3 regions of the Clostridium ljungdahlii DSM 13528 genome follow, and region 1 is predicted to be linked to each of the others. Evidence: a T-box and tRNA genes for the amino acid it is inferred to sense, from the RefSeq annotation. Region 1 holds a T-box; the other regions hold tRNA genes.
What was found. A T-box is a leader RNA that pairs with one kind of tRNA and senses whether it is charged. The one in region 1 lies ahead of pheS (phenylalanine--tRNA ligase subunit alpha), so its partner is inferred to be a tRNA-Phe.
Positions count from the first base shown of each region.

Region 2: it encodes a tRNA-Phe, which carries the amino acid that the T-box ahead of pheS (phenylalanine--tRNA ligase subunit alpha) is inferred to sense. The anticodon was not compared.
Region 3: it encodes a tRNA-Phe, which carries the amino acid that the T-box ahead of pheS (phenylalanine--tRNA ligase subunit alpha) is inferred to sense. The anticodon was not compared.

Region 1 is NC_014328.1:3,763,837-3,767,118, forward strand. Features, by position in the region: gene pheT (phenylalanine--tRNA ligase subunit beta) at 1-223, opposite strand, end outside; gene pheS (phenylalanine--tRNA ligase subunit alpha) at 769-1,782, opposite strand; T-box leader at 1,844-2,068, opposite strand; gene CLJU_RS16975 (TrmH family RNA methyltransferase) at 2,131-2,913, opposite strand; gene rplT (50S ribosomal protein L20) at 2,992-3,282, opposite strand, start outside.
Region 2 is NC_014328.1:113,350-116,631, forward strand. Features, by position in the region: rRNA gene CLJU_RS00560 (23S ribosomal RNA) at 1-1,355, shown strand, start outside; rRNA gene rrf (5S ribosomal RNA) at 1,465-1,581, shown strand; tRNA gene CLJU_RS00570 (tRNA-Phe) at 1,591-1,666, shown strand; gene CLJU_RS00575 (peptidylprolyl isomerase) at 1,772-2,515, shown strand; gene CLJU_RS00580 (aldose epimerase family protein) at 2,625-3,282, opposite strand, start outside.
Region 3 is NC_014328.1:694,448-697,729, reverse strand. Features, by position in the region: gene folP (dihydropteroate synthase) at 1-276, opposite strand, end outside; gene CLJU_RS03110 (DMT family transporter) at 407-1,321, opposite strand; tRNA gene CLJU_RS03105 (tRNA-Phe) at 1,422-1,497, opposite strand; rRNA gene rrf (5S ribosomal RNA) at 1,507-1,623, opposite strand; gene CLJU_RS03095 (MetQ/NlpA family ABC transporter substrate-binding protein) at 1,847-2,686, opposite strand; gene CLJU_RS03090 (methionine ABC transporter permease) at 2,709-3,282, opposite strand, start outside.

The sequences.
Region 1 (3,282 bases):
TAGGTTCTTCTTTTCCTATATCTACCTGACATACAACAAGTTTATCTGCCTGAGGATGACTTTCTATCTTCATTATTTTACCTGTAACTACATTTTGGATTTCATCTCCAGTTACAATTGCCTCTTCAAGTTTTGAACCACTTAAAGTCAATCTATCTCCTAATTCTTTTCCTGGAATATCTATTTTAACATAATCCTTTAACCATTTTACTGGAACTTTCATACAAAAATCTCCTTTCAAATTTTTAATCTTTGCAAACCTTCTAGTTAAAAATTCACATATACCGCCGAATATGCTGACAAATTTCAGCACCATAAAAACTTTTAATAAGTCTAAAGTTCGATATTTTGAAAACCTAAGAAGCTTAGCTAAACTCGTACCTCAGACATATCTAAACTTCTAAGATTTTCTAAAATATCTCACTAAGACTTATAAAAAATTTTTTAAACGTGCTTTCAATTTTGTCATCATATTCTCAGGTATAAGGTCAAATTTTACATAGAAAATTTTAAGTATAATTTCTAATTTAAAAATTCACTCTATTCATAAGCATATTTTTACAACAATGAAGCACTTTTAAATGTTTTGTACATAAGTCTTAGTAAAAAATTCGTAAAAATCTTAGAATTTTTGAATTGTTTGAGGTACGAGTTTTCAAAAGTTCTTAGATTTTCTAGAATTTTTTGCTTAGACTTATCAAAATATTTAATGGGCTGAAGGTTGTAAAAACATGCGGAGAATGAGTTAACTTTTATTTAGAAACTCTATTAAAATTGATTTAAAAATCTCATGTCACTTTCATACATGTTTCTTATATCATCTATTCCGTATTTTAACATGACCATCCTATCTACACCCATTCCAAAAGCAAATCCACTATAAACTTCAGGATCTATTCCACAATTTCTAAGTACCTGAGGATGAACCATTCCGCATCCTAAAAGTTCTATCCACCCTTCTCCCTTACATACTCTGCAGCCTTTTCCATGGCATACAAAGCAACTGGCATCCATTTCTGCAGAAGGTTCTGTAAAAGGGAAATGATGAGGTCTGAATTTTGTACGTATGTCATTTCCGAATAACTTTTTAGCAAATAGTTCAAGAGTGCCTTTTAAATTTGCAAAAGTTATACCTTTGTCAACTACTAGGCCTTCCATTTGATAAAATATAGGTGAATGAGTAGCATCCACTGAATCTGAACGATAAACTTTACCTGGAGATATCATCTTTATTGGGGGTTTTTGTTTTTCCATAGTTCTTACCTGTATTGGAGAAGTTTGAGTTCTAAGCACTACATTGTCATTTATATAAAAGGTATCCTGTTCACCCCTTGCTGGATGATTTTTAGGTATGTTAAGTGCTTCAAAGTTATAATAATCCTTCTCTACTTCAGGACCTTCTTCTATAGTAAATCCCATAGAAATAAATATCTGTTTCATCTCTTCTAGTGTTTGTTCTAGCGGATGGCGCTTTCCTACAGTTTGCTTTATGCCAGGCATAGTAATATCAATTGTTTCATTCTGCAGCTTTGCTTGTATAGCACTTGATTTTATCTTTTTTGATGCCTCTTCTATAGCATTTTCCAGTGTACTCCTCACTTCATTGGCAAGCTTACCAATTGCAGGTCTTTCTTCTTTGGAAAGATCCTTCATGCCCCTGAGTATTTTTGTAAGTTCTCCCTTTTTACCTAAATATTTAACTCTTATATCCTCTATATCTAACTTTTTATTTTTTAATTCGTTAAAGGCATTTTCCTTTATCTGTTTTAATTCTTCTTTCATTTTAAACTCTCCTTTCACTACAATCTTTTTAATTTAAAACAAAAATAAAAAGCCCATCCCTCTAAGGGACGAACTTTGATCCGCGTTACCACCCAAATTGATACTATTAGAAATAATATCCTCTTTGTATATTTTAACGATAATTAACCGCTGACTACTAATTATAATTTCACAGCCAGTACTCCAGGAGGAACTTCAATATATAATGTTTTAAAAAAAGCTTTCAGCCCTGACTTTTTTTCTCTGATAAAAATCATATATCTACTTTCTCTTTCACAGTAAGTGTCCTTATTCAACTTTTATTATTATATCTTTAAATTCTACATATATATTTACATATTGTCAACATTAAATTAAATTTTGTCTTACTGCTTCGAACATCATTATGGACGCCGCTGCAGACACATTTAATGATTCAGCACCACCTGGCATCGGTATCTTTACCTTTATATCAGAAATATCCTGTATGGTTTTGCTAAGACCATTTCCTTCATTTCCCACCGCAATTATAACTTTTCCTTTTAAATTTGCGCTATAAAAGCTAATATCAGTGTCCAGAGAACTTCCTATCAACTTAAATCCACTTTTTCTGAGAAGTTCTACTTTTTTCAAGTCCTCATCATAGATTACAGGTACATGAAATATAGAGCCCATTGTTGATCTCAACGTCTTCTCATTATATATATCTACCGTTCCCTTTGTAATTATAACCCCTAAAGCTCCAGAAGCATGTGCACTTCTTATTATAGTACCCATATTGCCTGGATCTTGAATCTTATCTGCCAGTATATAAAATCCTTCTTTGTTTGAGGCTTTCAATTCTCTATTTTCCACTACAGCAGCTATTCCCTGAGGATTTTCAGTATTCACCATAGCCTTAAATACACCTTTTTCCATAAAATACACAGGGAAATCACATTGAAAATTTTCTTTTAGTAAAAGTTTTTCCCACTTATCTGTAAAGTCACTGCTTAGAAAAATTGAAGATATTTTGAAATCAGAATAAAGTGCCTCTCTTACAAACCTAAAACCTTCTATTAAAAACTTGCCCTCTTGAACCCTGTATTTCTTTTCCTTTAACTTTTTCACTTCTTTTATATGTGCATTATCTTTACTTTTAATTATATCCATAATAGTCCACCTTATTATGATAATTTACCTATAAAAAAGTACAGCATAATTATGCTGTACTTTTTATGTAATATAATATTATGCATTTAGTTGTTTTTTAGCTACTTCAACTAATTCAGTAAATCCTTTAGGATCATTTATAGCTATTTCTGAAAGCATCTTTCTATTCATATTAATGCCTGCAGTCTTTATTCCATTTATAAACTTGGAATATGAAAGTCCATTCATTCTAGTTGCAGCATTTATTCTAGCTATCCATAATTTTCTAAAGTCCCTCTTCTTTAATCTTCTTCCTATATATGAATATCTTAGAGCCCTTAAAACTGTTTCATTAGCAGTTCTAAATAATCTACTTTTTCCGCCATAATA
Region 2 (3,282 bases), 980 kb from region 1:
AATGATGAGGTGTTATGGGGAACCCGCAAGGGGAAGTACCTGATTTCACGCTGCCGAGAAAAGTCTCTATGGAGTTTTTATGTGCCCGTACCGCAAACCGACACAGGTAGGTGAGGAGAGAATCCTAAGACCATCGGAAGAATTGTTGTTAAGGAACTAGGCAAATTAACCCCGTAACTTAGGGAGAAGGGGAGCCACGCAAGTGGCCGCAGAGAAAAGGCTCAAGCAACTGTTTATCAAAAACACAGGTTTCTGCTAAAGCGAAAGCTGAAGTATAGGAGCTGACGCCTGCCCGGTGCTGGAAGGTTAAGGGGAAGACTTAGCGCAAGCGAAGGTCAGAACTTAAGCCCCAGTAAACGGCGGCCGTAACTATAACGGTCCTAAGGTAGCGAAATTCCTTGTCGGGTAAGTTCCGACCCGCACGAATGGCGTAATGATTTGAGCACTGTCTCGACAACAAATCCGGCGAAATTGAAGTGCAAGTGAAGATGCTTGCTACCCGCGATTGGACGGAAAGACCCCGTAGAGCTTTACTGCAGTTTAGCACTGAATTTCGGTATTGTCTGTACAGGATAGGTGGGAGACTAGGAAGTAGTGGCGCCAGCCATTACCGAGTCGATGTTGGGATACCACCCTGATAGTACTGGGATTCTAACCGGGCTCCATGAAACTGGAGACGGGACAATGTTAGGCGGGCAGTTTGACTGGGGCGGTCGCCTCCTAAAAAGTAACGGAGGCGTACAAAGGTTCCCTCAGAAGGGTTAGAAATTCTTCGAAGAGTGCAAAGGCAGAAGGGAGCTTGACTGCGACACAAACAGGTGGAGCAGGGACGAAAGTCGGGCTTAGTGATCCGGTGGTACCTCGTGGGAGGGCCATCGCTCAACGGATAAAAGCTACCTCGGGGATAACAGGCTGATCTCCCCCAAGAGTTCACATCGACGGGGAGGTTTGGCACCTCGATGTCGGCTCGTCGCATCCTGGGGCTGAAGTAGGTCCCAAGGGTTGGGCTGTTCGCCCATTAAAGCGGCACGCGAGCTGGGTTCAGAACGTCGTGAGACAGTTCGGTCCCTATCCGTCGCGGGCGCAGGAAATTTGAGAGGAGCTGTCCTTAGTACGAGAGGACCGGGATGGACCGACCGCTGGTGAACCAGTTGTTCCGCCAGGAGCATAGCTGGGTAGCCAAGTTGGGAAGGGATAAACGCTGAAAGCATCTAAGTGTGAAGCCCACCTCAAGATAAGATTTCCCATAGCGTAAGCTAGTAAGACCCCTCGAAGAACACGAGGAGATAGGTCAGAGGTGTAAGCAGGGCAACCTGTTAAGCTGACTGATACTAATAGGTCGAGGGCTTGACCAAATAAAAACGAAAGAAAAAAAGTTTACTGTGCAATTTTGAGAGGACAGAAGGTTCTCTTTAAAAATTAATATAAAAGAAAATTGATAGAAATAGCAATTTTCGATGATAATCTGGTGGTAATGACGTGAAGGTAACACCCCTTTCCATACCGAACAGGAAGGTTAAGCTTCAGGGTGCCGATGGTACTGCAGGGGAGGCTCTGTGGGAGAATAGGTCGCTGCCAGGTAAGTTTTTTGGCCAGATAGCTCAGTCGGTAGAGCAGAGGACTGAAAATCCTCGTGTCCCTGGTTCGATTCCTGGTCTGGCCACCAAAAGTTTCAGATATAATCTGAAACTTTTTTTATTTTATATAGAAAAAATAATTGAACTATGTAATAATTAAGTATAAAATATAAAAATATTAAGGAGAAACTTATATGCAAAATAATGTGTTAGCAATTGTAAATGGAATGGAAATAAAAGAAAGCGATCTTAAAGAAGCAATTAATAGATTTCCACAAGATAAGAGAAATCAATTAAATACAGCTGAAGGTAAGAAATATTTACTTAATGAGATGGTATTTTTTGAATTAGCATATAGTTACGCTAAAGATGAAAACTTAGAAAAAGATGATGAGTATTTAAAGATGCTGGAATCTGCTAAAAAAGAAATATTAACTCAAATAGCTATATCTAAAGTTATGAATAAGGTTAATGTAACTGATAAAGAAAGTCAGGATTATTATGAAGCCAATAAAGATATGTATAAAAAGCCTGAAAGATTAAAAGCAAAGCATATATTAGTAGATAGTATAGAAAAAGCTAAGAAAATTTCAAAAGAGATCTCAGAAGGTATGCCTTTTGAAGAAGCTGCACAAAAATATTCAACTTGTCCATCTAAGGCTCAAGGTGGCAGTTTAGGTGAATTTGCTAGAGGACAAATGGTTCCAGAATTTGAGAACGCTGCATTTAGTTTAGATATAGATGTAGTTAGTGAACCTGTAAAAACTCAATTTGGATACCACCTTATAAAAGTGGAAGAGAAAATAGAACCTTCTATAGCATCTTATGATGAAGTAAAGAACGCTATTAAGAATGGATTATTACAGGAAAGACAGAAATATGAGTATTCAAAATTTAATAAAGAATTGAGAAGTAAATATAAAGTTGAAATGAAGTAATACATATTGCAATAAAAATGCCAAGGTAATAATGGACATAGGTTTGTGTAAAAACAAAACCTATGTCCATTATTTTATGTAACTTTTTGAAATTTAATGGAAATTTATTTCAAATTAAACTAAAATGGTATTTAATATTATAGCATTTTCTTTTATTTGCAGGTAATATAATGTCACCGAAATTTTTATAATGAATTGCATCAGGTAATGTCTGCGGTTCCAAAGCTATTCCCATATTGGAAACTAATTTTTGATTTTGCACTTTCCAAGTGTCATCTTTAATATTAAGAGTATAAACGATTAGAGCATTACGATCTGATTCAATGTCTAAACGCCTACATGTATCATGATTAATTAAAGTAGCAATATTTTTACCATTTACATTAAAGGGATGGTCAAAGCCATTGAGGCCCGATTCAGTTTGCAAATATTTAATTGCATCTTCCAAATTTTTAGGCTGCTGGAAATCAAAAGGTGTTCCAGAAACTTCTTTTAAAGTACCAGTTGGTAATAAGGCTTCATTAATTTCAGCATAATGGGATGCATTAATTTGTAGTGTATGACCTGAGAACAACTTTGTAATGTCATTATTTAAGTTGAAGTATGAATGTACTGTAGGATTAAAAAGTGCATCTTTATTGCTTAATCCACTAAAAGTGATTAATAAATCATTATTGTTATTAAGTGTATATTTAACCTCTACATTTAATGTCCCAGGAAATCCATCTTCGTCGGGAGATATAGTCCTATGAAAAAGTACACTAGTG
Region 3 (3,282 bases), 1.6 Mb from region 1:
TACACACCTACTTAATTTGCCTATTATTGGAATAACTCTTTCTAGTTCTTCCTGCTCAGATACAGGATCATAGCTTGGTCTTGTAGATTCTCCACCTACATCTATTATATCTGCCCCTTCTTCCTCCATCTGTTTAGCATGTTTTATAGCCAGCTCTATATTGTTAAATTTTCCGCCATCAGAGAAAGAATCTGGTGTAACATTAAGTATACCCATAATGTAAGTCCTTTTTCCTATTTGAAAATCTTTTTTGCCTATTGTAATTACTTTATCCATGATATCCCCTCTTATCATTAAATTCAAAACTTTTATTGAAATCGTCTCCAACATTATAACATATTTTACTAAAAACATACATAATAGATGACTATTTAATTGACTTTAAATATGACACTTTCCTTATGTATTACCTCTTTTTACAAGCTTCAACTTTTGCATGGCAAATTTCCCTAGGTTTCACCTGACATATAATCATACCTGCAAGCATAAGGCCACATCCAAACATTGCCCTTAAACTTAAATATTCATTCAAAACTAAAAAACCTCCAATAGCTGCAAAAACTGATTCCATACTCATTATAATAGCTGCATGTGTTGGTTCAGCATTTTTTTGTGCGACAATTTGCAATGTATATGCAATTCCCACTGAAAATATACCACCATATAGAATAGGTATTGCAGCCTGTAAAACTCCACTTATTGTTATACTTTCAAATAAAATAGCTGTTATTAAACTTAAAACCGAACAAGTTATAAATTGAAAAAATGCCAGTTTGAGTGTATCAAACTTTTTAGAAAAAATATCTATTAAAATTATTTGAACCGCAAAGAAAAAGGCACTTCCAAGTTCAAGTAAATCACTGTGTGATATAAAAAAACTACTTGTAACGCATAAAAAGTATAATCCTACCACAGCAATTAAAGCTCCAATCCATGAATTCAGCCCTATATGTCGTTTTAAGAACATACCCATAATTGGAACAAATACAATGTACAATCCAGTTATAAAAGCAGCTTTTCCTGCTGTAGTTCCTATAAGGCCTACTTGTTGGAAAGAAGAAGCTAAAAACACTATTAATCCTGTAAAAAGTCCAGATAAAAATACGCTTTTAAAACTTTTATTTTTTTCTTTATTTTTATCCTTTTCTTTATAAAATATTATAAGTGGAAGTAAAGAAAAAGCACCTAGTCCAAATCTTACTCCATTAAAAGTAAACGCACCTACATAATTCATACCCACTCTTTGTGCTACAAATGCAAATCCCCATATAGCAGAGGTTATTAAAAGCAACATGCTAGATTTTAAAACACCTTTATTCATATTTCACATCCCCTTAAAAAAAATCGTCACATCAATAAGTTTTCTTTTATACGAAAAAAAAGCCTCACATATAACTTGAAGCTTTTTTAATATAAACTTTTGGTGGCCAGACCAGGAATCGAACCAGGGACACGAGGATTTTCAGTCCTCTGCTCTACCGACTGAGCTATCTGGCCAAAAAAATTACCTGGCAGCGACCTATTCTCCCACAGGGCCTCCCCTGCAGTACCATTGGCACTGTGAAGCTTAACCTTCCTGTTCGGTATGGAAAGGGGTGTTACCTTCACGTCATTACCACCAGATTTACTATCAAAAATTGCTATTTCTACTAATTTCCTTATATATTGTTTTTTTCTTCGCTACAATTTAGTATTATACTGTATTTTTAGCTAGCTGTCAATACTTAATAGCAAACTTTTAAAAAGTTCAAAGAACAAATATCAAAGTTTAAATAAGAAATTCCTCATCATCTGTTATTTTTTATTTGCTATTTGTTCTTTGATAACCTACATATTAAATATTAACTTACTTAAGATCATCAGGAAGAACCCAATATCCTTTAGAATTATGTGTCTTTATGTAATTCTTAAAATCTTGTGATTTATAAGCTTTTATTATATCCTGTGCCCATTTAGCATTTTTATTTTTTCCATCCACTGCAACAGTTATATAAAGATCATCTGAAAGTGTTTCTGAAATAAGTGCTTTCGATGCATCTATTTTTGCCATATATTCAATAGCCCCTGGAAGTACGGCATAATCTGCTTCATTCATAGAACGTGGTATTTGTGAAGAATCCATTTCAATTATTTTTATGTTATTTTTATTCTCAACTATATCTTTTTGAGTTGCAAGTGTCTTTACTACACCTGATTTTATCTTAATCCATCCTGCTTTTTCAAGTAATGCATAAGCTCTAGCTGCATTTGATGGGTCTTTAGGAATAAATACTTTATCCCCCTGCTTAACTTCACTCATTGATTTATGCTTGTTCGAAAAAATTCCTGCCCTCACTGTTGGTATTTTTATTATAGAAACAAGATTTGCCTTTTTCTCCTTATTATACGCTTTAACATAAGCATTATGTTGTGCAACGTTAAAATCAACACTTCCTTCTGTCAGGGCAACCTCAGATGAAAGAAGTTCCGAGAAATTTACCAAATTAACCTTATAACCTTCTTTTTCAAGAATAGGTTTTACGCCTGCGTTAAAAAGATCGTTGTAAGGTCCAGGAGAAACTCCCAGCTTTATCTCTTTCTTTTCGCTTGAATCACTGCTATTTTTTGATCCACATGCTGACAATCCTATTGCCGATGTAATTATAAGCAGTGATGCTATAGTAGTTTTTAAAAATTTTCTTATCATTATGTTCTCCCCCTTAAAATTTTTAATTTCTTCTTACTTTTCTAGCTATTACATTACCTATTGTCTGTATAAATTGTACAAATATTATAAGTAAAATTACCGTAATAACCATTACTTCTGTATCAAATCTTTCATATCCATAGGATATAGCTACATCTCCTATTCCTCCACCGCCTACAGTTCCTGCCATTGCAGTAGCCCCTATAAGACCTATCGTAGCAGTAGTAAGTGAAAGCACAAGTGATCCCATTGCTTCAGGAAGAAGGAAATGCCATATTATCTGAAAAGACGTAGCACCCATTGCCTCTGCAGCTTCTATAGTTCCACTATCTACTTCCAAAATAGAATTTTCCACAAGTCTTGCAATATAAGGAGTAATAAAAATAGTAAGAGGAACTAGTGCAGCACTCGTACCTATAGATGAACCTACTATAAGTTTAGTAAAAGGTACTATTGCAACCATCAAAATTATAAATGGCAAAGAACGAAATATATTTACAATAGGATTTAAAACATTATAAATATATTTATTTTCCAGTATTCCATTAGGCCTTGTTACTACCATTAATACTCCCAAAAGAGTTCCTACTACAGAT